DNA from 3 places in the Sporomusa sp. 246TCP1 genome. Region 3 is predicted to be linked to each of the others. Evidence: riboswitches for the same ligand, from Rfam matches in the RefSeq annotation. Region 3 holds a riboswitch; each other region holds the start of a gene.
The links. A riboswitch is a leader RNA that binds a small molecule or an ion and turns the genes downstream of it on or off. The one in region 3 is predicted to bind S-adenosylmethionine.
Positions count from the first base shown of each region.

Region 1 (10,144 bases), 1.7 Mb from region 3:
TACGCCTGAACTTATCTTTAAAAATGGCACACTGGCAACGGTTAAGGTTGATATGGGACTCCCCAGACTTAAACGGGGCGAAATTCCTATTATTGGTAATCCTGAAGAACAAGTAATTAGTATGCCTCTTGCGATAGATGGAGAAACTTATCACATCACCTGTGTCTCTATGGGTAATCCCCATTGCCTGATCTTTGTCAACGATATCACTAAAGTTGATCTGGCACTTATTGGGCCCAAAATCGAAACACATACCCTATTCCCCAAAAAAACCAATGTTGAGTTTCTGCAGATTATTGACAGAAAAACAATAAGAATGCGTGTTTGGGAACGTGGTGCCGGCATAACCAAGGCCTGTGGCACAGGAGCCAGCGCCGCCCTGGTAGCTGCGGTTTTAAACGGCTGTACTAATCGCCAGGCCACAGTCAAATTAGATGGCGGTGATCTTTACCTTGAGTGGGCCGCAAACAACCATATCTATAAATCAGGTCCGGCCGTAGAGGTATTTCGCGGTAACTATTTGTTATAAAATTAATTGGCTCATGCAGATCCGATTAATTGTTGATTTAAAATTCAGAAATAAAAGGATTTTTTTTGCCGGAAGTATAATAGATATACAGAAAGTATTTTGTCCGCGGAGGTGTTAGGGTGAAGCTTGTTACCGTTATTCTCGGCTTAATCATTTTGCTTTCTGTTCCACTGTCTGCTGGGGCTATCACTTTAATTAATAACGATGTTATCTTAGAAGCGCAAGAATATGGCGTCAAACGCAGCAAAATGCCGCTCTCAGATTTTCTTCAGCCCTGGCTTGCTTATGAGGAACAAGCTGCGATCATCAACGAAACAACGGAAAGAGCTTATTTGTACACACCATTTTTGCTCTTAGCTTACGACGCTCGTGATAAAGCTATTAGCAAGCAATCGATTGAGCTTGCTAATAGTGAACAGATTTTGGCCGACTATGCCGGATGTCTTGTTTTCAGTATAATCGTAAATGGCAATACTGAAAAATTTAGTGATAATGTTCAAGTTATTATTAAGCAGGAAAAAAAGACAATCAAACCCTACCATGCTGTAATCAACCCCCCGGTAAAAAACCCCTGGGCCGCAAATGAGCCGCATTATACTGCTCATTACTATTTTTACTTTTATGAGCAAGATGTAGTTTTGAGCAAACCAATTACCCTGACGGTAACTACCAAAGACAAACAAGAACGTCGCTTTTATTTTGAGTTACCTAACTTTAAATAATTTTAAAAATAAATGGAGATGATCTCCATTTATATTTTTATTTGGCGAAAAAGGGATTTATAACGAGCAAAGCGAAGTAAATGTAAAAAACTACGGTTAAAATCGTGTTATCCGTCAATAATAACATACGCAAAGGAAGGTGCAAATTTGTGCTCAAAAGTATGACCGGTTTTGGCCGGGGAGAATATATTGATTCTACTCACCGTATTGTGGTTGAAATTAAAGCAGTAAATCATCGTTACAATGAAATTGTCATTCGCATGCCTAAAACTCTGGGCAGTCTGGAGGATAGGATTCGTCGCACGATTGCCAATACTATTTTACGCGGACGGATAGATGCTTTTATTACCGTCGACGAATATGGGGAAAAGAAAAAGGCCGTAAGGGTTGACAAAGAATTGGCAATGGCTTACCATAATGCAATGAGAGAATTAGCTGGTTTGTTAAAAGTACCAGTAACTGACAATATATACCATTTATCAAAATATCCCGAAGTTCTCAAAGTGGAGGAAGTAACTGAAAATGTAGAGTGCTTATGGCCCAAACTGCTTACCGCCATTGAAGGGGCAATCGGTAATCTTATGAAAATGCGGGAAGCGGAAGGGTCCAACATTGAGCAAGACCTGGAAGCGCGGGTTGATAAGCTCCAGACCTATATTGCAACAGTAGAGGAAAGGGCACCGCAAATTCTTGTCGAATACCGGGAAAAATTGTTAGTCCGCATGCGTGAACTACTAGCTGCCGCAGGGGCCGAGCCTGATGAAAGCAGACTGCTCCAGGAAACAGCCATATTTGCTGACAGGACTAATTTTACGGAAGAGATTGTCCGGCTCAAAAGTCATTTAGCACAGTTTAACACAACGATTAAATCCTCTGAAGCGGTAGGACGTAAACTGGATTTTATTGTTCAGGAAATAAACCGGGAAACAAACACTATTGCTTCCAAGGCAAATGATTCTACTATTGCCAATGTTGTGGTTGAAATTAAAAGTGAAATAGAGAAGGTCAGAGAGCAAATCCAAAACATAGAGTAATATAGAAGCATTACATCTAAATAGCCTATAAATTTATAGGAGGAGTTCTAATGGATATAAAATTGATTAATATTGGCTTTGGTAATATTGTTTCGGCTAACCGGATTATCTCTATTGTCAGTCCTGAATCAGCCCCCATAAAACGTATTATTCAGGAAGCGCGTGACAGGGGTATGCTTATCGATGCTACATACGGCCGCCGGACTCGCGCTGTAATTATTACCGACAGTGATCATGTCATTTTATCGGCAGTGCAGCCTGAAACAGTAGCTCACCGCCTGACTAGCAAAGATACTGCTGATGACCCTGCTGAATAATCTTGGAAAGGAGATAGCCTATGCCATGCCGCAAAAAGGAATATTAATTGTTGTTTCCGGTCCTTCGGGTACTGGTAAAGGCACCGTTTGTCGAGAGTTATTGCATAGCAACCCCTATTTGAAATACTCTATATCGGCTACTACACGGTCGCCCCGGGCAGGAGAAGTGGAAGGAATAAATTATCTATTTGTTGCCAAAGACCAATTTAAAACGATGATTGAAAATGACGATCTCCTGGAATGGGCCGAAGTCTACGGTAATTTTTATGGGACACCACGTCACTATGTGGTTGAGCAGTTAAACAAAGGATATGATGTCATATTAGAAATAGATACACAAGGAGCCATGAAAGTTAAAGAAAAATTTCCGGAAGGTGTATATATATATATTATTCCACCTTCGCTGGATGAATTGGCTGACAGAATTCACAAGCGCGGCACTGACAGTCCTGATGTCATCAAAAAACGCCTGGAGTGCGCCAGTAGTGAGCTTTCCCTGGCACATAACTATCACTATATTGTAATGAATGATCAGGTGGCGACAGCCGTACAGAAAATCCAAACCATTATTGCGGCTGAAAAATTAAGGGCACAGCGTAACACAGCTTTAATTGATCATCTCTATTGTACTGGTTGTGTTGGTAATGAGGTACCAATACTGTTAAATAATAAATAAGGGGAAACGCTATGATTAATCCGTCATTAGATTCTTTAGTAAAAAAGGTTGACAGTAAATACACACTGGTAGTGCTAGCCGCCAAACGGGCGCGGGAAATTATGGATGGGCAGCAACCGCTTATTGAATGCAAATCCAACAAACCAGTGACAATTGCGTTAGAAGAAGTTGCTCAGGGAAAGATGACCTATGAGCGCACTAAAACTGGTATTAAATAGGAGTCAATGATGTCTTCAGGTCAAAACATTGTTATGGGAGTTAGCGGCGGAATCGCAGCCTACAAGGCAGTTGAGGTTGTCAGCCGTTTGAAAAAAGCGGGTTGTAACGTCAACGTTATCATGACCAAAGCGGCCACAGAGTTTGTCACACCGTTAACTTTTCGTGAACTTAGCGGTAATCCGGTAGTAACTGATATGTGGGAAGAACCCAAAACCTGGAACGTACAGCATATTGCCTTAGCTAACTGGGCGGATGTGTTTCTTGTTGCACCTGCTACTGCCAATATTATCGGTAAAATCGCCAATGGCATTGCTGATGATATGCTTTCAACTACCATTATGGCTACCAAAGCCCCGGTAATACTGGCACCGGCTATGAATACCAATATGTATCTTAACCCGGTTACTCAGCAAAACTTAGCCAAATTGGCAGGGCTAGGTTATCATATTATAGAACCTGCTACCGGCTTGTTAGCGTGTGGTGTTGAAGGGCCGGGTCGGTTGCCGGAACCGGTATTCATCGTGGATAAAGTAGCAGCGCTGCTACATAACTGTCAGGATTTACGGGGGCGACGCATACTAATTACAGCGGCCGGTACCCGTGAGGCTATTGACCCTGTCAGATATATTGGTAACCGTTCGAGCGGCAAGATGGGGTATGCTCTTGCCGGGGCAGCAGCCAGACGGGGGGCTGAAGTCATACTTATTTCCGGTCCGGCAAATCTGTCTGCTCCACCGGGAGTAAGTATTACCAGAGTAGAAACAGCTGCCCAAATGCAGGCTGCTGTACTTGCTGAATTTGATACTGTTGATATTGTAATCAAAGCTGCAGCTGTCGCGGATTATCGTCCAGAACTGGTAGCTGAACAAAAGATAAAGAAGACAGGGAACACTTTGACCATTAATCTCGTTAAGAATCCGGATATTCTGTTTGAGCTGGGGCAAAGAAAAAAAAAGCAAATACTAGTGGGTTTTGCCGCCGAAACGAAAGACCTTATGATTCATGCCCGGGAAAAATTGACTAAAAAAAATCTTGATATGATCGTTGCTAATGATATCACTTTGCCTGGGGCCGGTTTTAATATTGATACAAATATTGTAAAAATCATCCATAAAGATGGCGGTGTCGAAGAACTTCCTCAACTGAGCAAACAGCAAGTAGCTGAGATCCTTTTAGATAAAATCAGTACACTACTGACAAAATTTACTTGATTTTTTTAGGCAATTGGTTTAAAATTTTTTTGAAGTGAAAATAGCATATACTATACTCATCAAGAGTGGTGGAGGGACTGGCCCAATGAAACCGCGGCAACCATTTAGCATGTTTATGTTAAAAACGGTGCCAATTCCGACGGTAAAACCGTGAGATGGGAGTGGAATATCACACCTCCCTTGCGGGAGTTCTTTTTTTAGTAACCAGTAGGATTAGGAGGAATACTATTTTGACCAAAAAACGTGTGCTGTTTACATCTGAGTCGGTAACGGAAGGCCACCCTGATAAAATAGCTGACCAAATTTCCGACAGTGTGCTTGACGCTATTATAGCCCAGGACCCTGAGGCCCGGGTAGCTTGCGAAACATTAGTTACCACAGGGATCGTACATGTAGTAGGTGAAATTAGCACGAAGTGCTATGTTGACATTCCCAAAATTGTACGTGAGACCATTAAAAGCATTGGTTATACCCGTGCCAAGTATGGTTTTGATGGTGAAACCTGCGGTGTATTAACTTCCATTGATGAACAGTCGGTTGATATTGCTTTAGGTGTAGACAGGGCACTAGAGGCAAAGCAAGGTGAGATTGATGCCATTGGTGCTATTGGCGCCGGTGACCAGGGCATGATGTTTGGTTACGCAACAAATGAAACTCCGGAATTTATGCCGCTGCCTATTGCCTTAGCCCATAAATTGGCTCGACGTTTGTCAGAAGTTCGTAAAAATGGCGACCTGAATTATTTGCGTCCTGATGGTAAAACACAGGTCACTGTTGAATACGAAGATGGCAAACCAGTGCGTGTTGACACAATCGTAATCTCAACCCAGCATAGCCCTGACGTTGACCGTGAGACCATTGAACAAGACCTTATCGCTAAAGTAATCCTTCCCATAGTTCCAGAAGAATTATTGGATGCTAAAACTAAATACTATATTAACCCAACCGGCCGGTTTGTAGTGGGTGGACCGCAAGGAGATTCCGGTTTAACCGGACGTAAAATAATAGTTGATACCTATGGCGGTATGGCGCGTCATGGCGGCGGTGCTTTTTCGGGTAAAGATCCCACAAAAGTTGACAGGTCTGCTGCTTATGCTGCCCGCTATGTTGCTAAGAACGTAGTTGCAGCCGGACTAGCCGATAAATGTGAAATTCAATTGGCTTACGCCATCGGTATTGCTCGTCCGGTTTCTGTCATGGTAGAAACTTTTGGAACTAACAAAATTGCAGAAGATAAAATCGTTGAACTTATCAACAAACATTTTGACTTACGGCCTGCCGGGATAATTAAGTCGCTTGATCTTAGACGGCCTCTTTATCGCCAAACAGCCGCCTACGGTCACTTTGGCCGTACTGACGTGGATTTGCCCTGGGAACATACTGATAAAGCCGAACTTCTTCGCCAAGAAGCCAATATCTAAAGTGACCTTAGCACAAACCTGGGACAGCGGATAAACTTATTAATTGATAGCCAATGGTAATACTAACATTGCTGGACCTATAATTCAGTAATAAGGAGGTATTCTATTGGTTACTCAGAAAAATACCACACAATCTGTTTACCATGTTGGCGGCATCAAAGGTGACCACTGCCGGGACCGTATTGAACATACGTTGTCCCATCTCCAGGGTGTTGCCTCAGTTAAGGTGGATATGGCTTCCAGGCAAGTTGCAGTTAGCCACGATGAATCGTTACCTTCTAGCGGAATTGAAGAAACACTACAATCACTTGGCTATTCAGTTCTAAGTTAGGAATAAGCATATGAAGCTTCATTTTTCGCCGCAAAAAAGGAAACGGATTAAACATTTTTTTAAACGTTTGCCGATGGACACCGGTCTTGATTGGGAAATGGCCGCTCATTACCATGAAAAACCGGTAGCAGGTATTTGATAGATAAAAGCGAATATATACTTTAGTTAAAAAAGGGGACTGAACAAGTCCCCTTCTCTTTATCCAGAGGGAAAGGCTAACCTTTCCTGGATTGAGAGCTAATCCGGTGAATAAAGAAATAATACTTTAGGTGAAAACATGTCAAATACCGCCCAAATAATTGTAAATATTCCTACTCGCAGCATAACTAAGCCTTTTTCTTATCTTATTCCCGCACACTTGTCTTTTGCAGATATAGGCTGGCGCGTGCTGGTGCCATTTGGTAATCGAAAAGTAGAGGGATTTATTGTCGGGTTAGAGGCTGAAAATATTCCCGGCTTAAAAACCATTCTTGATGTTCTGGATGATTATCCGTGGTTTGATAACAACATGTTAGAAACTGCCAAATGGCTAAGTAATTATTACCTGTGCTCTCTGGCTGAAGCAATGCGGTTATTTATTCCAGGGCAATCAGGCATCAAAACGCAAAAAGCATATCAAGTACCGGGTACGCTTGATTGGGAGTATACCAAAAGGTTACTAAATGATAAACCACCAGAGTACCTTGCAATACTTAACTACATTGATGAACACGGTCCGGTCACATTGACCGACCTTGCTAAAAGATTCACCAGTATTGCAGGCATGATAAAATTCTGTTTACAGCACAAGCTAATTGTAACTGCTGATACTGTCAGTAAGCGCGGCAAGGCTAACTCAACAATGCTTATTAAGCTGGCCGTAAGCCGGGAAGTCGCTGACCAAATGGAAAAAGCGCTGCCTAATTCTAAAACTGCCCAACGGCGTTTGCTCAAGGCGCTATTATCTACACAAGAACTAAATGCAGTTGAGCTGCGCAGTTTGGCTGTTACCCAGGCTACTGTGAAAAAACTAGCTGAACAAGGGCTTATCACTATCTGCAGTGTGCCGGTATTTCGTAATAGCTATGCTGGAGCTCAGCCCAAAGCTGCTGAATTGACCTTGACTACAGAGCAGTTACAGGCCCTGCAGCAAATTATTCCAGCGATAAATGACAGTATATATAAATCCTTTTTAATTCATGGTGTTACCGGCAGTGGTAAGACGCAGGTTTACATTAATGCAGCAGCTGAAGCGCGGCGTCTTGACCGCCAGGCTATCGTACTGGTACCGGAAATAGCGTTAACAAGCCAGATTGTCGCTCGTTTCCGGGCGGCCTTTGGTGATGATGTAGTCGTTATGCATAGCAAGCTTTCAGTAGGTGAACGGTATGATGCCTGGCGACGGCTGCATGCAGGACAGGCCGGCATTGTCATTGGCGCCCGGTCAGCATTGTTTGCGCCGGTTAGTCAGTTAGGCCTTATTATCATTGATGAAGAACATGAGTTTACCTATAAGCAGGAGGAAACACCCCGTTATCACGCCCGGGAGGTGGCGGCAGCCAGAGCTAAATTTGCTGGAGCTACTGTACTGCTTGGCAGTGCGACACCTGCTATTGAAACCTATTACCATGCACTGCAGGGAAAACATAAATTATTGCCGATGAATAAACGGGTGGATGATATACCGATGCCGGCAGTTACTATTGTCGATATGCGGCAAGAACTGGCACAAGGTCGCCGCAGTGTCATTTCACTGCCTTTGCAGACCATGTTAACCGAAATCTTAGCCAGGAAAGAACAGGCTATTATTCTGCTTAACCGTCGCGGCTACTCAACATTTGTTCTGTGCCGTGAGTGCGGTCATGTCCTTAAATGCGGCCACTGCGATATTTCACTTGTCTATCATGCTCCCACTAGTATCCTGCGCTGCCATTATTGTCAGGAACGCCATGCAGTACCAGACGTTTGTCCTGAATGCGGCAGCCGGTACATCCGTTATTTTGGTGCAGGCACCCAGAAGGTGGAAGAAGCGCTGAAAGAGTTATTCCCAGCCGCCAGAATTGTACGTATGGATCAAGATACTACCCGTGGCAAGCTGGCCCATGACAAGATTCTTGCTGCTTTTGCTGCCGGTTCGTATGATATTCTCCTCGGTACACAAATGGTGGCTAAAGGTCATGATATTCCCAATGTAACCGCAGTTGGTATTATTTCAGCAGATACAGCACTCAACTTACCTGACTTTCGAGCAGCGGAAAAAACCTTTGCCCTCCTGACTCAAGCTGCGGGGAGAGCCGGACGTGGCAGTAAAACAGGACGAGTAGTCATGCAAACATATAATCCGGAGCACTATGCGATAACTGCCGGGGCAGAGCATAATTATCGGGAGTTTTATCAACAAGAGCTGAGCTTTCGTCAGCAGTTAGGCTACCCGCCGTATACGAATCTGATAAAAATAACAGTACAAGCTAATGACGAAACCATAGTTCACCGTCAGGCTAACCAAGTAGCCTCAGAACTTACGCAGTCATTGGCTATGGCCGGCGCTGCCATTATTGGACCATTTCCGGCTGCGGTAAATAAAGTTAAGGATATTTTCCGGGTGAATATTCTCATTAAAACCAAGGATTTACCCACAATAACTAAACAAATTAGCACGATGAGCATAGCGAATCAAAAAAATATTATTATCGATATTGATCCTGTTAATGTTCTATAGTCTAGCAGAACTACTTTCATGCTGAGCTAATCTATGGTAAAATTTTTTTGATGGTCTATAGAGGCTGTTATAAAATACCCCTCTTTGCTGTTGAGCCTTTCAGCATAGAAACCGGGTATGCCCTTGCTGTGCGACTTTTTGGTGTTTAACACCGGGGTATTTTATAACAGTTAAAAGAATAGTAAGGAAAGTGTGTTTTTTGAAACACACTCTGATAGGTAAGGAGGAACACAGAATGTCAGTAATGGAAATTAGAAAAGCAGGTGACCCGGTTTTAAAAAAAATTGCTGCCCCTGTTGAAAAGATTGATCGCAAAATCAAACAATTACTTGATGAGATGGCTGAAACCATGTACGCTGCCGATGGGGTAGGGCTAGCCGCACCGCAGGTTGGTGCTTCTCTACAGCTAGTTGTCATTGATGTTGGCGAGGGTATCATCGAGCTTATTAATCCTAAAATTGTTGCCTGCGAAGGCTGTGAAATTGCTACTGAAGGCTGTTTAAGTGTGCCCGGTATGTTTGGTGAAGTTGAAAGATACGCTACCGTAACAGTGGAAGCGCAAAATAGAGCTGGTAAAATGTTTCGGATTAGCGGTTCAGGTCTGTTGGCGCGGGCGTTGCAGCATGAAACAGATCATCTTAAAGGTATTTTGTTTATTGAATTGGCTAAAACCATACACAAGGGGTAATTAGATGAAAAAATTACGGACAGTATTTATGGGAACACCAGATTTTGCGGTACCTTGTTTAGATATGCTGGTTAGGGAGGGCTACTCGATAGCCGCAGTTGTCACCCAGCCTGATCGTCCCAAGGGACGTGGTCAAAAACTTGCCTATTCGCCGGTTAAAGAAGCGGCTTTACACTATAATCTTGCCATCTTACAGCCTGACAACATTAAAAACGATGATTTCTATAACCAGATTGCCGCTATTCAACCTGATGTTATTATTGTTATCGCTTTTGGACAGTTTCTGCCCCAAAGAATC
Region 1 covers NZ_CM170492.1:1,824,956-1,835,099, forward strand. The annotation lists gene dapF (diaminopimelate epimerase) at 1-529, shown strand, start outside; gene AC1ECB_RS09080 (hypothetical protein) at 649-1,251, shown strand; gene AC1ECB_RS09085 (YicC/YloC family endoribonuclease) at 1,401-2,285, shown strand; gene remA (extracellular matrix/biofilm regulator RemA) at 2,336-2,602, shown strand; gene gmk (guanylate kinase) at 2,628-3,278, shown strand; gene rpoZ (DNA-directed RNA polymerase subunit omega) at 3,290-3,496, shown strand; gene coaBC (bifunctional phosphopantothenoylcysteine decarboxylase/phosphopantothenate--cysteine ligase CoaBC) at 3,506-4,708, shown strand; SAM riboswitch class I at 4,762-4,870, shown strand; gene metK (methionine adenosyltransferase) at 4,939-6,129, shown strand; gene AC1ECB_RS09115 (heavy-metal-associated domain-containing protein) at 6,236-6,460, shown strand; gene AC1ECB_RS09120 (hypothetical protein) at 6,471-6,599, shown strand; gene priA (primosomal protein N') at 6,738-9,158, shown strand; gene def (peptide deformylase) at 9,394-9,846, shown strand; gene fmt (methionyl-tRNA formyltransferase) at 9,851-10,144, shown strand, end outside.
Region 1: another riboswitch for S-adenosylmethionine. It lies ahead of metK (methionine adenosyltransferase); the one in region 3 lies ahead of AC1ECB_RS00460 (trans-sulfuration enzyme family protein).

Region 2 (10,144 bases), 2.9 Mb from region 3:
TGCCGTCTCGGCTGCTTTTACTGACATTGACAGCGCACTGGCCTATATAAAAGAACAAGGCGCACCGATTGTGGTTAAAGCTGACGGATTGGCTGCCGGTAAAGGCGTCGTTGTTGCCCTGACAGTAGAAGAAGCTATTGATGCTGTTACGATGATGATGCGTGATAAGGCATTCGGCAATGCCGGCAATTTGGTGGTTATTGAGGAATATCTGGCAGGAGAAGAAGCTTCTCTGCTGGCCTTTACCGATGGTACTACGGTTGTACCGATGGTTGCGGCTCAGGACCATAAGCGGGTATTTGACAATGATCAGGGACCCAACACCGGTGGAATGGGAACATATGCTCCGGCCCCGGTTGTTACTCCGGCTGTGCGGGAACAAGTATGGCGTGAGGTCTTGCAGCCGGTTGTCGATGCTATGCGGCAGGAAGGTATCGTTTATAAAGGTTGTCTGTATGCTGGATTGATGATTACGGCTCAGGGGCCAAAGGTCATTGAATTTAATGCTCGTTTTGGCGATCCCGAGACACAGGTCGTGCTACCGCTTTTAGCCAGTGATTTGGTGGATATCATGGAAGCCTGCGCGGATGGACGACTGGCTGATGTAACCATCGAATGGGAAGATAAGGCCGCTGTATGTGTTGTGCTGGCTGCGGGTGGGTATCCTGGGAGTTATAATAAAGGGGATAAAATTACCGGTCTTGATCAAGCAGAGTTACAAGGGGCAATGGTATTTCATGCTGGAACAGGCACGGTTAACGGCCAGATCGTCACCCACGGCGGCCGGGTACTTGGCGTGACGGCGGTAGCCGCTAATCTCCGGGAAGCTGTAGATAAGGTTTATCAGGCTGTACCAGTGATAAACTTTGCTGGTATGCAGTACCGTAAAGACATTGCTCATCGGGCATTTAACCGGAGTGACAGGTGAAAACGTTGAAGAGGTGTATGCTTTAATGGATGCAGGCTTAACAGCCAGTAATTTAGTAGTCATTGCGGTTACAGTTATTGGTATTGGTCTGACGGCTATCGGCTTGCCTGGCAATTGGTTGATCTTTTTTACTGCTTTAGGCTATGGATATTTGGAAAGCTTTACTCATATGAATACTACTGTGCTGCTGCTGCTTTTTGGCGCGCTGTTAACAGGGGAACTGGCCGAATTTGTTGCGGGGTCGCTGGGAGCTAAAAGGGAAAATGCCTCGCGTGCGGCCATTGCAGCCGCTTTTATTGGTGGCATTGCCGGCGGTATAATCGGTACAGGATTCATGCCAGGACTTGGTTCTATTGCCGGGGCGATTGGTGTCTCCTTTGCCGCCGGATATTTAGCGGAGTATGCGTCTACTGGAAATCAGGAAAGGGCAACCAGGGTAGCCAAAAGTATTGTCATTGGCCAGACGTTGGGTTTAATTTTTAAGCTAGCTGTAGCCATCGGGATGGTGGTTTTTTTAATCTCCCAGCTTACGTGGTGACAGGAGGAAGTACGATGAAACGTCAGCAAATACTAGAAGCCGCTTATACTATTTTCTCCCGCAAGGGGTATCATCGTGCTACAGTGGATGAAATTATTGCTCTGGCTGACACTGGTAAGGGTACAGTATATAAGTATTTTGTCAATAAAGAACAGCTCTTTTATACCCTTATAAAAGAACGGAGTGCTAATTTTGAGGCCGAACTTAAGGAAATTTCAGTTCTTACGGAACCAGCTTTGAACAAAGTAAAAAAGGCTATCAGGATATTTCTGGAATTTTATATTGCTAATGCTGATTTGTGGCGGGTGCTCATGCATGAGATGCGTGGCTTAGGTCATGAAGAACCATCAAACTTCACCGAGGCGCAGCGTGAAAAATATCGCGAAAGATTTGTTCATACCATCGGGATATTGCAAGCTATCTTACAAGAGGGTATAGAACAGGGCACTATTCGTAATTGTGATATACATAAAGCTGCTCATGGTTTGTTCAGCGTCATTGTTATGATGGTATTTCAGGGTTTTGTTGAGGATAGCAGGGAATCCATTGATACGGCAGCCAACAGTATTGCCGATGTTTTCCTTTATGGTGTTGCTGCGTTAAAAAAGTGAGTCAGGATTTCCCTGACTCACTTTTTAACTTAAAATGCGGGTACAATGGCACCTTGATATTTTTCATTAATAAACTTCTTAACTTCTTCGGAAGTCAGGGCTTTGGTTAATTTTTGGATTTCTGGGCGGTTTTCATCACCTTTGCGAACAGTGAGAATATTAACATAGGGTGAGTCTTTTTGTTCAGTAAACAGAGCATCTTTGGTGGGGACAAGCTTGGCTTCCAGTGCATAATTAGTGTTGATGACGGCTAAAGTAAGGTCATCAAGCGAACGCGGTAGTTGCGCAGCTTCAAGCTCGCGGATTTTTACACTTTTGGGGTTATCAGTGATATCACTGATAGTAGCAGTAACACCGGCGTCATCTTTGAGTTTAATGATGCCGGCTTTGGCTAGCAAGGCTAGTGCACGGCCGCCGTTGGTGGGGTCATTGGGGATGCCGATTGATGCACCGTTTTCCAGATCATTTAGGTTCTTGACTTTTTTGGAGTAAATACCCATCGGTTCGATATGTACAGCAGCAGTGTAAGTCAGATCAAGGTTGCGTTCGGTACAAAACTTAGTCAGATAAGGGATATGCTGAAAAAAATTGGCATCCAGTTCTTTTTCTGCCACAGCCATGTTGGGACGGACGTAATCGCTCATTTCGACAATAACCAGGTTGATGCCTTCTTTTTCAAGCATTGGTTTGACAACATTGAGAATCTCAGCATGCGGTACGGCGGTCGCGCCAACTTTAATTGTTTTCTTTTCAGCAACTGACGGTGCGGGGGTGCTCTTGCTGCAACCAGTGACAAAGGCAGATAAGGCTAATACTGCAATTATTACTAACAGGGTAAACTTCTTCATAAAGTGATTCCTCCTAAAATTAAATTAAAATAACTAGAAACAAAATATCCTCCTTTCGAAAAAATGTAAGCCTCTTCGGCAGTCCGAAGAGGCTTGTTGTCCAGTTCTTCATCTGCCAGGAGGTAATCCTGTGGAATTGGCACCGTTCGCAGATGCGATGGTTGCCGCGGCATCATCGGGCCATTCCCTCAACCAGCTCTTGATGAACAATATTTAAATTATGAATTTCATATTAGCATGCATAAGGATAGCTGTCAACTAAAAAAAGTGGTATTTTGTGTAAAAAACGGGGATTTTATAGAAGAGGTTTTACTTGAATAAAGATGGAAAGTATTAAAGAAGGAAAATCTGGGTAAATGGCGAATAAATATACAATAGCAAGTATTACAGGGAGGCTAGAAGTATGCCTACAAATCCTAAATTGAAAGATAGGCTTACCGATCAGCTGTTTAGAGGAATTTTATCGCTAAACAGTGAGGAGGAATGTTATCAATTTTTTGAAGACGTATGCACAATTGGCGAACTTAAAGCTATGGCTCAGCGCCTGGAAGTGGCGCGACTGTTAAAGGCTGGCGTTATTTATGATGATATAGTTGCTGCTACCGGTGCCAGTACAGCGACTATCAGCAGGGTTAAGCGCTGTCTGTATTATGGTGCTGATGGTTATAAGACAGTATTAGATAAGATAGAAAACAGTTGACTAGAATGGAGTGAACACAATGAACAGAAATAATTATGTGCCGCAAATTCCCTATGGAACACGTGATCTGCTGCCACGGGAAGCAAAACAAAAGCGTATTGTCGAGGGAGCTCTTGCCGAGTTGTTTTCCCGTTGGGGTTATGATGAAGTGGTAACGCCAACTTTTGAATATATGGAAACAATAACACTGGGTACAGGCAACGCGATTCAAGAGCATGTGTTTAAATTTTTTGACAAGAATAATCGTACGTTAGCACTGCGCCCTGATATGACAACACCGATTGCACGGGTAGCTGCGACAAGATTTAAAGAAAGGCCGCTGCCGCTGAGATTGTTTTATCTTACTAATGTATTTCGGCATGAGCAGGCGCAGGCTGGACGACAGTGTGAATTTTACCAGGCTGGGATTGAACTGTTAGGGGCTCCGGGACCAGCTGCTGATGCCGAGATTATCGCGTTGGCGGTCGAAGCCATGCTGGAGGCAGGCTTAACCAATTTTCAGATCGGTTTAGGTCAAGTTGCATTTATTAACGGTCTTATGGCAGAGAGTGGATTAACTCAGCGGGATCAGCAAAAAGTAAAATATACTATGGTTACTCGCGATTTGGTGGGTTTGGGTGAGGTTTTGGCCCAAAGCGACCTTAGTCAGGCAGCCAGGGAGATATTTCAGCAAGTTCCGCTCTTACATGGGCGGGAGGATATGCTCAGAGCAGCTTACCGGCTTGTTACTAACGAACAAAGCCGCGCCGCATTGGATAATCTGGCCGATATCCATAAACTCTTAACAGGTTATGGCGTTGAACGGTATGTCAATTTTGATCTGGGTATCATTCGCGATTTTGATTATTATACAGGCATGGTCTTTGAGGTCTATACACCAGGCCTGGGTTTTCCACTATGCGGTGGTGGCCGTTATGATACTATGTTGGCTTCTTTTGGTGTTCCTAATCCGGCCACTGGTTTTGCACTTGGCATTGAACGGATGCTATTGGCACTGGAACGTCAGGGGATTGATGTTAGTGTCCGCGGTAAAGACGTATACATTGCCTGGGCAGAGGGTAATCTGGCTGAGGCCATTGAAGCGGCCAAAGAATACCGTAAAACAGGCCGCCGAACAGAATTAGCGCTGGCTGGTTGTTCAAAGACGGCAGCTGAAAAGACGGCTAATGAACAAGGCTATGAAGAATTGATATATATTGAATAAACGCGTTAAGCAGGTCGTTGCCGCGCTTACCGCCCGGATTAACGAAGTTGATAAGGTTTTTATCGATAAATACCTAAATAAAACGCAGACCGCCCTGTTTTGGCAAATGAATCTGCCTGACCAACGGCATGCTTTGAATGTAGCGTATACAGCGCTGAAGCTTGCTGCCAGCCAAGCGGCTGTAAATCAAGAACTACTTATACAATGTGCGCTTTTACATGATGTCGGTAAGGTTAAAGGTGATGTTAGTACTGCCGATAAAATTATTACCGTTATTTTTGATAGGTTTGCGCCACAATGGGCAAAATCCTGGGGACAAATGGGGCGGGGCAGCAAAATAGACAATCTCCGTCATGCTGTCTATATTTATTATAATCATGCCGGACGCGGGGCGGCTATGCTGACTGCAGCCGGCATGTCCCCACAGCTAACCATGATTGTTGCAAGACATCATGAGGCTCCGGCAGTTGGTGAGCCACCGGAGCTTACGCTGCTAAAAAAGGCCGACAGCCTAAACTAATAGCCTTTACCTTTATCAACAAGGTTTATCATATCCCGGCCCTGGATAAACCGGGTAAGATTATCTGCAAATAATTTGATAGCCCGGTCAAGATAAGCCGGTGATAATGCGGCAACGTGGGGTGTGATAATAACATTGGGCATAGTCCACAGCGGACTGGATTCTGGCAAGGGTTCCTGCGTAAACACGTCCAGGCCGGCGCCGCGAATTAGTTTTTGCTCTAAGGCTGTGACCAAATCGGCCTCATTTACAATCGCACCTCTGGCAATGTTGAAGAAATAGGCTGACGGCTTCATAATAGTAAATTGCTTCAGCCCAATCAGATTTTCGGTGTTTTCCGTCAGCGGTAAAGCAACAACGACATAGTCGGCCTGAGCCAGCATTTCCTGAAGACTATCACTATCTGGCAGATACAGCTTATCTACAAACAATTCAGTAGTCATTTCTTGTTTACTGGCAAGAACCGTCATGCCTAACGCCTTGGCCTTTTTGGCAATCTCTCGTCCAATAGCACCAAGGCCGATGATGGCAAGGGTATGTTCGTGTAATTCGTCTGTTGGCACTCTCTCCCATATTCTTGCATTTTGCTGACGAATGCTTAAGGTAAGTCCCCGGCTAAAAGCCAGCATCATAGCTAAGAGATGTTCAGAGACAGGAATACTATGGATGCCCTTGGAATTCGTAAGTATGGTGTCGGCGGCCTGAATTTCTGGAAACAGCAGTTTCTCAACTCCGGCACTTAACGCATGAATCCATTCTAAGTGAGGGGCAGCCTGATACAAATGCTGGGTTTCAGCCCAGCCCCAGGTTACTAGGATATGACACTCCGGCATATGTTCGAGGACGGTTTTTTCATCACTTACAATTATATTTACATTAGGCTCAGCAGCCTTAATGACTTCTTTATGCCGGTCGGCCAGTGGGTTGAGCACAACAATATTAAGAACAGCCATAGTGAACCCTCCTTATATAAGGTTATTATCTTGCCAAATACTTCTACATATACAGTTGGTTTTCCTACCTAAGACGAAAAAGCTGGTAATCTTGTAGAAACGGTATTTGCAAAGAAAAATTCAAATTAGCATATTGACGTTAATAATATACAGTGTTAATATATTATCATGTTAGTTCTTTAATTAACTAAAGAAAAAATAGGAGGAGGCCATGACCTCAAATGATATGGATTATTTAACAATAGCCTTGCCTAAAGGCAAACTTTTTGATCATTCGGTAAGCCTGCTGGCCAAAATAGGCTATACGGCTGAAGGGCTTAGCGAAAACTCACGCAAACTGGTTATTGCCAATGAGACGGAGAAAATCCGTTTTATTATTACTAAGACAGCTGATTTACCTACCTATGTAGAATATGGTGCGGCTGATATTGGGATAATTGGCAAAGACGTACTTTTAGAAGGCAACAAGGATGTATATGAGTTGCTTGATTTAAAATTCGGCTTCTGCCGGATGATGGTAGCCGTGCCTCAGGCACTGAAACAAGAAAAACTAAGCGATTATGCTCATATGCGGGTAGCTACAAAGTATCCCTGGGTTGCTGAAAGTTTTTTTCATAGTGTTGGTATTCAGATGGAGATTATTAAGCTTAATGGTTCCATTGAACTTGCGCCCATGGTGGGACTGGCTGAGATCATTGTTGACATAGTGGAAACTGGTCGTACTCTCAAGGAGAATAACCTTGTGGAAATTGCGCAAATTCATCCGGCAACAGCCCGCTTTATTGCTAACCGGGTAAGCTTTAAAATGAAATTTGACCGGATCAATAAGATGGTTGAAGGCTTAAAAGCACTAGTGGAAAGTGAGGGCAAAGCATGAAAAGGATTCACAGCAGTTTTTTAAGCAAAGAAGAAATGATTGAATTACTGGAAAAACCAGCCTTTGATAAGGTGATATTAGGAACTGGCGGACGTGCCAAAGTAAAGGAAACATTTGGTGAAGACCTGTCAGCCCAGCAGGTTGTGGAACGTATTGTTGAAGATGTCCGGCGCCAGGGCAATGAAGCGGTACAAAAATATACGAAGTTAATTGATGGCGCTGATATTACTACTGCTATGCTGGAAGTAACCCCGGCTGAGATTGAAAGCGCAATTGCCGGGGCTGATAAGGAAGTACTTGATGCACTGGAAGCGGCGGTGGCTAATGTCAGGCGGTTTCATGTCGAGCAACTGCCTAAGTCCTGGTTTACTGAACGGGAACAGGGTGCGATTCTGGGACAGAAATGCACGCCGCTTGACCGGGTAGGCATTTATGTTCCTGGCGGTACAGCAGCCTATCCGTCATCAGTAATTATGAATGCTGTACCGGCGGCAGTGGCCGGGGTAAAAGAGATTATTATGGTTGTACCACCTAGCCGGGAGGGAAATGTAAACCCCTATGTCCTGGCGGCGGCAAAGCTGGCCGGAGTCACAAGAATCTTCAAGGTTGGCGGCGCACAGGCAGTGGCTGCTCTGGCATTTGGCACTGAAACCATTCCTAAAGTAGATAAAATTACCGGCCCTGGTAATATTTTTGTTACGCTAGCCAAAAAGGCCGTCTATGGTCATGTTGATATTGATATGCTGGCCGGACCTAGTGAAATTCTTATTGTGGCCGACAGCACGGCTGACCCCAAATATGTGGCAGCAGATATGCTGAGTCAGGCTGAACATGATGTATTAGCCTCAAGTATTCTTATTACCGACAGTACTGAATTGTCGATAAAAGTATCTAAAGAAGTAGATAGTCAATTAGCTGCATTATCACGCAAGGATATTGCCGCTCAATCGATTGACGATAATGGCTTGATTATTATTACCAAAGATATAATGGAGGCTGTTGAGTTGGCTAACATTTCGGCTCCCGAGCATTTGGAACTATTAACAGCCGAACCGTTTAAGTTGCTGCCGTATGTACGGCATGCGGGTGCTATCTTTATGGGACACTATTCACCAGAGCCGCTCGGCGATTATTTTGCCGGACCTAACCATGTACTGCCGACCGGCGGTACAGCTCGTTTTTACTCAGTGCTCAATGTGGAGACCTTTATGAAAAAAACCAGTATTATTGCCTATACCCAGGAAGCCCTGGCAGCTGTCAGCAACCAGATTATCAAGCTGGCGGAAGCCGAAGGACTGACGGCACACGCGAATGCTGTAAGATTGAGGGGGAATTAGGATGTTTGTACCCCGTAGTGGGTTAGAAACCCTGAAACCATATTCAGTGGAAGAGATTCAGTGGCCTATCAGACTTGATGCCAATGAGAATCCGAATGATATGCCACAGGCTATTAAAACCAAGGTCATTGAAAAACTGGCAGCATTACCATTTAATCGCTATCCTGAAATCAGCGCCCAGTCCCTAAAAACAACTATTGCTGCCGGTTTTGGCTTAACAGCGGCTAATGTGCTTATCGGCAATGGCTCCAGTGAGATTTTGGAGGCACTGTGCTATGCCTTTGGCGGTGCTGGTCGCAGTATTGTGTATCCTAGTCCCTCGTTTTCCATGTATGGCATTTATGCTAAGCTGGCAGACAGCCAACCTGTGCCTGTTGCACTCAATGCCGATTACACCCTTGATGCTGATAAACTCCTGGCAGCAGCAAAGGAAGCAGCGGCCAGTGTGATCTTGCTATGCAATCCCAATAACCCAACAGGTGTAGTATTGCCGCCGGCGCAGATTGAATATATTGTTGCTAATACCAAGAGTCTGGTAGTTGTTGACGAAGCTTATCATGAGTTTTACGGAAAATCGTCGGTGAATTTGTTGGGGAAATATCCGAATCTTGCCATTGCCCGCACCTTTTCCAAAGCTTATGGTCTGGCAGCTGCCCGGGTGGGTTATCTTTTAGCCGGTGAAGATATTGCCCAAACTATCGGTAAAGTGTTGTTACCTTACAATGTAAATGCCTTAACATTGGCAACAGCTGAGATCGTATATAACATGCGTCAGGAATTTGCGGTTAGCCTGGCTGAAAATAGCCGTGAGCGGGAGCATATGACAGCAGCGCTTGGTGCTATCGCTGGTATAACGGTATATCCATCCCAAACTAATTTCCTGCTAATCAAGAGTGATACTATTGCGGCAATGGTTGCGCGTCTGAGCGCCCGGGGCATAGGTATTCGCGATTTTAGTACCGCGCCTGATCTTACTAACTGTATCCGGATTGGTATCGGAACACCGGACGAAAACAAGGCTGTATTGGAGGCTGTTACCGCATGATCCGTACTGCCAGCTTGAAACGAGTCACCGGGGAAACAGCCATAGAAATATCATTGAATCTTGACGGCTGCGGCCAGTCGCAAATTGCCACAGGTATTGGGTTTTTTGACCATATGCTGATTTTATTCAGCAAACATGGACTATTTGATTTGACGGTGGCAGCAAAGGGCGATATATATGTGGACGGACATCACACGGTGGAAGACACCGGCATTGTCCTTGGACAGGCCCTGGCCCAGGCTTTGGGTGACAAAGCTGGAATAAAACGTTATGGTACAGCCTTTGTACCTATGGATGAAGCGCTGGCCTTGGTGTCACTTGATATTAGCGGCAGGCCGTTTCTGGTTTTTGATGCGACCTTGCCTAATGAGCAAGTCGGTCAGTTTGACAGTGAGTTAACAGAAGAATTTTTGCGGGCCCTCAGTGTTCATGCCGGGCTTACTTTGCATGTGAAGCTCTTGTCAGGCAAGAATACCCATCATAGTATTGAAGCAATCTTCAAGGCGCTGGGTCGGGCACTGGATGAAGCTACCCGGCAGGATGACAGGATTAAAGGTGTAATGTCAACAAAAGGAATGTTATA
Region 2 covers NZ_CM170492.1:3,172,890-3,183,033, reverse strand. The annotation lists gene purD (phosphoribosylamine--glycine ligase) at 1-928, shown strand, start outside; gene AC1ECB_RS15125 (DUF456 domain-containing protein) at 954-1,466, shown strand; gene AC1ECB_RS15120 (TetR/AcrR family transcriptional regulator) at 1,481-2,077, shown strand; gene AC1ECB_RS15115 (MetQ/NlpA family ABC transporter substrate-binding protein) at 2,107-2,925, opposite strand; SAM riboswitch class I at 3,031-3,134, opposite strand; gene AC1ECB_RS15110 (YerC/YecD family TrpR-related protein) at 3,329-3,625, shown strand; gene hisZ (ATP phosphoribosyltransferase regulatory subunit) at 3,645-4,829, shown strand; gene AC1ECB_RS15100 (HDIG domain-containing metalloprotein) at 4,822-5,349, shown strand; gene AC1ECB_RS15095 (D-2-hydroxyacid dehydrogenase) at 5,346-6,302, opposite strand; gene hisG (ATP phosphoribosyltransferase) at 6,514-7,179, shown strand; gene hisD (histidinol dehydrogenase) at 7,176-8,516, shown strand; gene hisC (histidinol-phosphate transaminase) at 8,518-9,561, shown strand; gene hisB (imidazoleglycerol-phosphate dehydratase HisB) at 9,558-10,144, shown strand, end outside.
Region 2: another riboswitch for S-adenosylmethionine. It lies ahead of AC1ECB_RS15115 (MetQ/NlpA family ABC transporter substrate-binding protein); the one in region 3 lies ahead of AC1ECB_RS00460 (trans-sulfuration enzyme family protein).

Region 3 (10,144 bases):
GTGTTACCACTGGTAGGTTCAACAATAACTGTATCTTTATTAATGATTCCCTTATCTTCAGCATCCTTAATCATGGCATAACCAATGCGATCCTTAACACTACCAAGCGGATTAAAGTATTCTAACTTGGCAATTACTTTAGCAGTTATTTGTTTTTTCGCACCATAATTTTTTAGTTCTAATAACGGTGTATTACCTATAAGTTCTGTCAAACTTCCATAAATTTTAGCCATAATATTCATCCTCTCTGATTTGATTACTATTATTTTAACCTTGTTTCCTGCAATAAGTATCGCGTAAGCCGTAAAACTAAAAGGAGGCAATCGAAGCTAACTCAGCCGTCGATTGCCTCCGGTTTTCCGGTCAGCAAAATATATTTATTTCACACTTATACTGTAACACGAATACAATTACCTGTCAACCCAATTTTAAACATTTATCCAGAGACCAAATTGATCTACGACTCACGTTATAGATTTGGGGTAACTTTTTCCTTAAACGTTTGTTTGCCATCTTTCATTTCAAGCACAACAGCGCTCTTGATTGGGTTATGATTGGCATCAATCGTCATCAGGCCTGTGCTTAGTTGCAGATTCTTAGTTTGCTCTAAAGCTTCACGGATTTTTTCAGGATCAGTGCTGTTCGCCCGTTTGATTGCATCAATTAAGAATAAACCGGCATCATAGCCAAGGGCAGAGAAAACGCCAGGTTCCTGGTTGTATTCCTGCTTGTAGGCTTCAATGAATTTCACAACATTAGGATCTTTATCCTGGGAAGAAAAGTGGCTGCAGAAAAACGTATTATTAAGCGGAGCCGCCCCGGCAATTTCTACTACCTTGGCATCATCCCAGCCATCGGCTCCAAGAAACGGCATATTCATCCCCATTTCACGTGCCTGTTTGACGATTTTGCCTACTTCTTCATAATATGCCGGCAAAAAGACAACATCAGGATTCATGGCTTTAATCTTGGTAAGAGTGGCTTTGAAGTCTTGGTCTTTTTGTAAAAAAGCTTCTTTACCTATCACTGAACCACCATTTTGTGTAAACACAGTCTCAAAGGATTGAGAGAGCCCTTTAGAATAGTCTGAACTGCTGTCAATATAAATGACTGCCGTTTTCACTTTCAGCGTGTTGCTGGCGAAATTAGCCATAATCGTACCTTGCAGCGGATCAATAAAGCAAGACCGGAAAGCATATGGACGAGTTTTACCATTATCGACAGTAATCTTTTCGCTAGTCCCAGTTGGGGTAATTAATGGAATTTTATGGTCTTGCGATACCTGCACAGTAGCTATAGTATTCGAACTAGTTGCCGGTCCAAACATAGCTATAACCTTATCCTGGGTAATAAGCTTCGTAATAGCGTTAGTTGCCTCGGCTGATTCTGATTTATTATCAGCCAGCACTAACTTTATTTGTTTGCCTAAAACACCGCCAGACGCATTGGCTTGTTTGATGGCCAGCTGGATGCCATTAACAGCTTGCTTACCGTAGTTGGCCACACCACCGGTTAATTCAAAGTTTCCGCCAATCTTGATTTCGTTTGTTGCTTCTTGTTTAGTACCGCCGCAGCCAGCTAATGCTCCAGCTATAAGCAACGTACTCATCACCACTGCTATTAATTTTTTTCGCATATTTTCTCCCGTCCCCCTCTTTTTCCTCATACCCATTATCCTGCCTCTAAAATACTGAGATGTTCATCCGGAGTGTACTGTGTTGAGGAATGTACTTTTTGCATTCTTTAGTAGAATATACACCTTTACATGTTTGTTGTCAACACACTATTATGCGTCTTTTTTACAAGTACGCGAGTCCGTATTTTACGTACAAAATGGCCTTCGGCAGCATAAGAAAGCTGCTAGCGCGGCCTTTTAATCTTCAGCCAAAATTATAGTAATGCTATCGTCCACGATACCTTTAACCCTTTGAGTATTTTGAGTACTTTGCGGTAATAATAGCCTCTGCATTTTTATACTATCTGTTATATTAAGAAAAGACTTGGCTTGTACCAAGTCTTTTCGGACGCCGACAGAAGCCTTAGTCGTTCCATCGTTGTTATCTATTAAATTCCGTCACCGTAGAGGCCAGTCAATTTGCCGACCCGGTATTTCTCTGTTCTCTCGATCTGCATAATCTGCCCAGCCTGAATTTGGATAGCCACCTTCCCATACTCCATGCCGCTAACTGACTGCAAAATCCGGGTCCTAAGATTACTTGCAGTAGTTGTCCTGTTCACCGCCCCCTTAACCGGGTGCTCACCAAGCCGGATTTTCTCCAGCTTTTCCATTTGAATGATTCGCGAATCCTGAAGTACCAACGTAACCGAACCAAAGCTTATATCCTTCACAGCTTGTTCAAGCAAAACAAGAACTTCCTCTGTAATACTTTTACTCATTCCCATAATCCCCTCTATACCTGTTAGGCACGTTTAGCCCGGTAACCATGAGTCTCCGAAACTTTCCGGCCAATACCCGTAATTTTACCGGTAATACACGAACGGCAATGGGCCGGAGTATCGTTAACACAGATTTTTCCCGGATAAAGAAGATATAATTGGCGATATTCACCTTCTGTGACGTTAGGCATGACTACATTAGCCCCCCGCTGCAGCGCCAGCACCCGCCCCTGCGGGTTTAGGGATTCCATCGCCGTTGTCGCCGGGATGTTAATATCTGGCAACAAAAGACGAATCAGCGCCATAACCTTGGTACTTAATTCAAACGTGCCACCAGCTTCGTCAGCTAAGGGTGTATCAGGATTGGGAATAAATGGCCCTACCCCAATCATATCCGCGTCAATTTCCTTGAAAAAGAGAATATCATCGGCCAATGATTCTATAGTCTGCCCGGGTATACCTACAAGACAGCCTGTACCTAGCTCAAAACCCAGCTCTTTTAAATCGTACAGGCATCTCATCCGGTTATCCCAGCTCATACCAGGATCTAGTTTTTCATACAATTCTTTATCTGTCGTCTCGATTCTAAGAAGATACCGGTCAGCGCCCGCATCGCGATAGGCCTGATAAACTTCTCGCGATTTTTCACCAACACTAATCGTAATGGCCAAATCAAGTTCTTTGATTTTTTTTATTATCTCCACCATTTTAGCGACATCAAACCATTCATCTTCACCTGACTGTAACACCACTGTACGGTAACCGTAGGACTTGGCTTTAACAGCAAAATCAATAATAGTGTCCACATCCAGGCGATAACGGCTGACCTTACTGTTATCACGCCGTAAACCACAATACAAGCAATTTTGCTTGCATCTGTTGGAGAATTCAATAAGCCCACGCAAATGAACTTCATCACCCACATACTTTTGTCGAACCCGGTCGGCGGCGGCAAACACCTCTGCTTCATATTGACGATCTTGCAGCAGAGTGACCAATTCCTCTTTTGTAAGGGTATGAGTTGTTTCCGCTTTATTGATTAACGCCTGAATGTTGGTACGCTCAGTCACAGACACTGCCTCCTCCCTAATAGTTAACACAGATTATTCTTTAAATCATCATATATGGTTTTTTTACTAGCGTCAATATAAAACTGCTTTTAAAAATACTATTGACAAATCCTCTTTAACTATGTAAAAATAAAAGTCATAAAATCACAATAGAATACTAAACTTATCAAGAGTGGTCGAGGGACTGGCCCTATGACACCCGGCAACCGGCATTTTATGCAAGGTGCTAAATCCAGCGGAGCAATCCGGAAGATGAGTTATTTGCGTAGATAGGCGACTCTTCTTCCGGAAGAGTCGTTTTTTCATTATCAATGCGGGAGATGAACGTTTATGAAAATTTCCACTAAAATTGTCCAGTCAGGACTGGTCACCGATAAAACTACCGGTGCAATCAGCACCCCGATTTATCAGACAGCCACTTTCCGTCACCCTGAACTTGGCTGCAGCACCGGCTATGACTACTCCCGCAGTCGAAATCCCACTCGCAAAGCTCTGGAAGAAGCCATAGCTGCGCTTGAAGAAGGCCATGCGGGTTTTGCCTTTGCCTCAGGCCTGGCAGCCATTACGGCCATACTCATGCTTTACCGCCCTGGCGATCATCTGATCATTACTGAAGATTGTTATGGCGGAACCTACCGCCTTCTGGAGCAATTATTCGCCCAATTTGGCTTGTCTGCCACTTTTGTAGACACTAGTGATACTCATCAAGTACGCCAAGCGCTTCAGCCATCAACCAAAGCCATCTTGCTTGAGACACCAAGCAACCCGCTGATGAAAATTGCTGATATCAGGGCGATAACGTCTATCGCCTGTGCCAATAATTTCCACCCCATTCATGTTATTGTTGATAATACCTTTTTATCACCCTACCTGCAGCGCCCCCTGACTCTCGGCGCTGATATTGTCATCCATAGTGGCAGCAAATACTTATCGGGCCACAACGATGTGATTTGTGGCCTGGCAGTTGCCCGTGATCCTGCCCTCTGTGAAAAAATTGGCTTTATCCAAAACGCGACCGGGGCTATCCTTGGGCCACAAGATAGCTGGCTGCTCCTGCGCGGCCTAAAAACGCTTGCGCTTCGCTTACGCCAACAAGAAGAAAACGCCTTGGCTATTGCCAAATGCCTTACCGCTCACCCCAACGTCACCAAAGTCTATTATCCCGGCCTGGCAGACCACCCTGGCCGGGAAATCCAAGAGTCCCAAGCGACTGGTTATGGCGGCATGTTATCCTTTGTTGTAGACCATCCCCGCCTGCCTGCACAAGTATTGCGCAAAATTAAGATTCTCCAATTTGCTGAAAGTTTAGGCGGTGTTGAATCGTTAATTACCTTCCCGGCAGTGCAGACCCATGCTGACATCCCGGCTGACATTCGAGAACGTCTGGGCATTAGCGACTGTTTGCTGCGCTTGTCTGTCGGTATTGAAGATGTGGAAGACATCATTGCCGATTTGGCGCAGGCGCTGGAAGAATAATATCTTTCCGGTGAACTAAATTTTATGAAAAAAGGTGTGATACTATGACTAACTCCAACCTTGACAAATTTGACACTGTGATTGCGCGTCACAACAGCGGCAGTACCAAATGGGATGACGCCGCTGCCCTCTTTGGTTCCAAGGATGTGCTGCCCTTCTGGGTAGCTGACATGGATTTCCCTTCGCCTCCGGCCGTAAACGAAGCTCTCGCCGCCCGAGTTCAGCATGGCGTTTTCGGTTACCCGTCTCCCCACTCCTATGCCTATGATGCCGTAACTGACTGGCTGGATAAACGGCATAACTGGAAAACCAATCCGGAATGGATGGTTAGCACTCCTGGAGTGGTAACTGCTATAACCTTGGCAGTGCAGACCTTTACTAAGCCGGGAGATAAAGTTATTATCCAACCCCCGGTTTATCCCCCCTTCTTTTCCAGTGTACACAACCAGAACCGCATTGTGCTGGAAAACCCGTTAGTTTATGAAGCCGACAGCTATTGCCTGGATTTTGATGACCTGGCGGAAAAAGCCCGCGAAGCCAAAATGCTAATTTTATGCAACCCGCATAATCCGGTTGGCCGGGTTTGGTCGCGCTCAGAGCTAACCAAGCTGGTAAAAATCTGCCTGGAAAACAATGTATTGCTGCTGACAGACGAAATTCACGGCGATTTAGTATATACCGGCCATCAGTATATACCGCTGGCTTCCTTAAATACTGACAGTGAAGACAAAATAATCACGCTTACCGCCCCCAGCAAGACTTTTAACACTGCTGGCCTATATACCTCAATTGCTATTATTCCGAATAACAAATTACGCAGTCAATTTTCTCAAACCGTCCAGCAATTGGGCATCAGCAAAAACAATGTATTTGGTATCACCGCTCTGGAAGCTGCTTACCGCCATGGTGCGCCGTGGCTTGATGAGTTATTAGTCTACCTTGAAGGCAACGCCCAATATCTGACAGAATATATTGCTGCCAACATTCCGGCAATTAACGTTGACAAACCGCAAGGTACCTATTTAGCCTGGCTGGATTGCCGCAATTTACAGCTTTCCCAACCTGACCTTGTCCAGTTCTTTGCGAAAAAGGCAAAGGTAGGGCTTAATGACGGCGTAACCTTTGGTCATCAGGGTACTGGTTTTATGCGCCTTAATTTTGGCTGCCCGCGCCCGCTGTTAACGGAAGGACTTAAGCGAATTGCCCTAGCTGTCAATCAGTCTATATAGTGGAAGGAAGATATAATTTATTATTCCCATGCTCTAGAAAATTCTGTATAATGAATACAAAGGAGCGATGCACAATGAGCAAGTTGAACGAGATGAATGACCTGCTGCTGCAAGAGCACTATTCTACATTGGTCTGCAGTTATGAAAAATTTCAGGCACAAAAGCTTACCCTGAATATGTCCCGCGGCGTACCCTGTCCTGAACAATTAGACCTTTCTGCCGGACTTTTTGATTGTCTCCAGGAAAACGATTATAAAGCGGTCAATGGTACTGACTGCCGAACTTATGGCGGAGTAGACGGTATCCCAGAAGCCAAAGAACTTTTCGCCCAGGTCCTGGAAGTAAGCCCTGGCGAAATCATAATCGGTGGCAATTCCAGTTTGACACTGATGCATGATCTGATTGCCCGGGCTATGTTGCGCGGGTTGCCGGACAATACCACTCCCTGGGGGAAACTGCCGCAAGTAAAATTTCTCTGCCCCAGCCCCGGCTATGACCGGCATTTCGCTGTCTGCGAATATTTAGGCATTGAAATGATTCCTATAAACTATCTGCATGACGGTCCGGATATGGATCAGGTAGAACAATTGGTAGCCGCCGATTCGTCAATTAAAGGCATCTGGTGTGTGCCCAAATACAGCAATCCCACCGGCATCACCTATTCCGCTGCTGTGGTGGAACGACTGGCAGCCATGCCTGCCAAAGCACCTGACTTCCGGATTTTTTGGGATAACGCCTATACGATCCATCACCTGACCGCTACCCCGCCCTGCTTAGTAAATATTCTTGCTGCCTGTAAAAAAGCCGGACACCCTGACAGGGTTTTTGTATTCGGTTCCACTTCCAAAGTCAGCTTTCCTGGTGCCGGTATTGCCATGGTAGCCGGCAGCGAAAGTAATATTAACTGGCTAAAAAAACAAATTGCAATTCAAACCATCGGACCTGATAAAATAAACCAGCTCCGCCACATCCGCTTCTTTAAAGACCTGACTGGAATTGAAGCTCATATGCGCCGCCATGCAGCCATTCTCAAGCCTAAGTTTGACTTAGTGCTGGAGACTTTGGAGGCCGGGTTGGGAGGTAAAGGATTGGCTACCTGGAGCAAGCCGCAGGGTGGTTACTTCATAAGTCTTGATACATTGCCCGGTTGTGCCCGAAAGGTAGTAGCTAAAACCGCTGCCGCCGGGGTCATACTTACTCCTGCCGGCGCCACCTTTCCTTACGGAAAAGACCCGGAAGATAAAAACATCCGGCTTGCTCCCACCTTCCCGCCCTTAGCCGATTTAAAACAAGCTATGGAATTGTTGGCTCTTTGCATTCAGTTGGTTAGTACCGAACAAGAATTAAAAAAACGGGGCCTCAGTTAATCGTTTAATTTTTCCGCTCTGTTGAATGTATATGAATGAGATACTTACTGCCATGGTCTCATCACCAACCCACGGAAAGCCCTCGGGAAACCCGGGGGTTTTGGGTTTTTTATGAGGGATTTTTTAACGGAATACCGCCCGGCTTTTCTCCTGCGGAACGCTTTTTCCGGCAAAGGCCGAGGGGTTACGGGGGTTGCAGGGGTACCACCTTATGGGGGCACAATTTCTTTAAGGCAAGGGGGTGGCAGTACAAAATAGTAAACATAATTCCCACCTAACCTGTTAGGTGGGAATTATGTTTACTATTTTGTTAATTATATTACTGGACGACCGCCCAGGAACAGGGGGAATTAACACCGTTTTACCGCCGTAACTTGAGACTGCCTGGGCTTCAGGAATGTCCTCAATACAATAATCCCCCCCTTTGACATAAATATCCGGCTTTATTGCCGCCACCAAGCCTGCGGCCGTATGGTCATCAAATATAACCACATAATCAACTACAGCCAAAGCGGATAAAACTTCAGCCCGGTCCTCTTGCCCGTTTATCGGCCGGGTCATTCCTTTTAGCCTTCTTATCGATTTGTCACTGTTTAGACCAACAATCAGGCAGTCACCCAGCCTTCTTGCCGCTGCTAAATACCGGACATGGCCGCTATGCAGCAGATCAAAACAGCCGTTGGTGAATACGACAACCTTACCGGCCACTTTAAGCGTAGCAGCAATCGTTTTAATTTGATCACACTGCACAATTTTCATAATCATATACATCCTATAATCACAGGGTGTTACACTTCATATTGATACCTGCTAATCGCTGCCGCAAGTTCGTCTGGTGTAGCAGTGGCTGTGCCGAGCTTTCTGACGACGATACCTGCCGCGAAATTGGCCAATCGCGCCGCCTCCAAATACGATGCACCGGCAGCCAAGGCCAGGATCATAGCTGCCACTACCGTATCCCCGGCGCCGGTAACGTCATAGACTGCGCTTTTATTGGTCACAGGAATCTGCGAAACTTTCCCGGAAGCCTCGAATAACGTCATGCCATCCGGCCCACAGGTTATCAGCACAGCTTGGGCATTAAGACGCTCAAGAATAGTCCAGCCGGCTGTAACCAGGGTATTTTCATCAACGATCTCGTACCCCACCGCAGCGGCGGCCTCGGATTCGTTTTGTTTAACTACTGTAACGCCGGTATAGGCCTTAATATTATACCGCGAGTCAACGATACAGGGAATACCGGCCCGCTGACAGCCGTCAATAACGCTGCGGATAATGCCGGGTGGTATAGTCTGACTGCCATAGTCGCTTAGGATTACGCCGGCCATACTTTCAATATGGGATAAGATATAATTTTTCATAGCCTGCTGGCCGCTTCCTGACAGCGGTTCTTTTTTTTCCCGGTCAATCCGCACAACCTGTTGCCGTACAGTGGCTTGTCCACCGGCCATAATCCGGGTTTTCGTAATTGTTGGACGTGAGGGGTCAATAATTATCCCCTTTGTATTAACCTGCTTCATTTGTAAGTTCTGCGTTAATTGTTGTCCGGCATAATCTTCGCCAACTACGCCTACGGCGTACACACAGCCGCCTAAGGCAGCCGTATTATGCACAGCATTGGCGGCTCCTCCCGGAACAACAGTTTCTGCCATGTGCTCCAAAATAAGCACCGGCGCTTCCCGCGAAATGCGGGATATTTTCCCCTCAACATAGACATCAGCTACCATATCGCCGATGACCATAATCTTGCGATTTTGCAGCTTGGAAATGAGCCTAAGAAGAGTGGTATTCAAAACAACCGCTCCTCTCTGAAACTGCGGAATTCTAATACCTTGCGAAAATAGGCAATTGTCTTTTGCAAGCCCTCTTCCAAAGCCACTTTAGGCTCCCAGGCAAGCTTTGATTTAGCTAATTCAATATTCGGATGACGTTGCCGGGGATCATCCTGAGGCAAGGATTTAAACACCAGCTTTGATTTAGAACCAGTTAACCTAAGTACATTTTCGGCTAATTTAAGCATCGTCAACTCACAGGGATTCCCTAAATTAATCGGACCAATGCAGCCACCTTCTGTCGCCATCATACGAATCATTCCTTCAACAAGATCATCCACATAACAAAAAGACCTTGTCTGTGTCCCGTTACCATAAATAGTGATATCCTGACCTTGCAAAGCTTGCACAATAAAATTGCTCACCACCCGGCCGTCGGCTAAATTCATCAGTGGTCCATAGGTGTTAAAAATGCGGATAACCTTACTATTTACACCATACTGACGATGATAATCAAAAAACAACGTTTCCGCACAGCGTTTGCCCTCATCATAGCAACTACGGGGACCAATCGGATTTACGTTACCCCAATAACTTTCGTCTTGGGGGTGAATGGCAGGATCACCATATACTTCTGAAGTAGATGCCTGTAAGACCCTGGCTTTCAGATAACGCGCCAGTTCAAGAACATGGATTGCCCCTAAGACACTGGTTTGGGTAGTTTTGGCCGGGTTATACTGGTAGTGTACCGGACTCGCCGGACAGGCCAGATTATATATCTCATCGACTTCGAAATGCAACGGCAACGTTACATCCTGTCTTACCAGCTCAAA
Region 3 covers NZ_CM170492.1:82,710-92,853, reverse strand. The annotation lists gene cysK (cysteine synthase A) at 1-233, opposite strand, end outside; gene AC1ECB_RS00475 (ABC transporter substrate-binding protein) at 470-1,636, opposite strand; gene AC1ECB_RS00470 (DUF2292 domain-containing protein) at 2,065-2,397, opposite strand; gene hydE ([FeFe] hydrogenase H-cluster radical SAM maturase HydE) at 2,421-3,467, opposite strand; SAM riboswitch class I at 3,628-3,726, shown strand; gene AC1ECB_RS00460 (trans-sulfuration enzyme family protein) at 3,798-4,943, shown strand; gene AC1ECB_RS00455 (MalY/PatB family protein) at 4,988-6,172, shown strand; gene AC1ECB_RS00450 (aspartate aminotransferase type Ic) at 6,247-7,539, shown strand; gene rfaE2 (D-glycero-beta-D-manno-heptose 1-phosphate adenylyltransferase) at 7,822-8,298, opposite strand; gene AC1ECB_RS00440 (bifunctional heptose 7-phosphate kinase/heptose 1-phosphate adenyltransferase) at 8,328-9,332, opposite strand; gene AC1ECB_RS00435 (UDP-glucuronic acid decarboxylase family protein) at 9,329-10,144, opposite strand, start outside.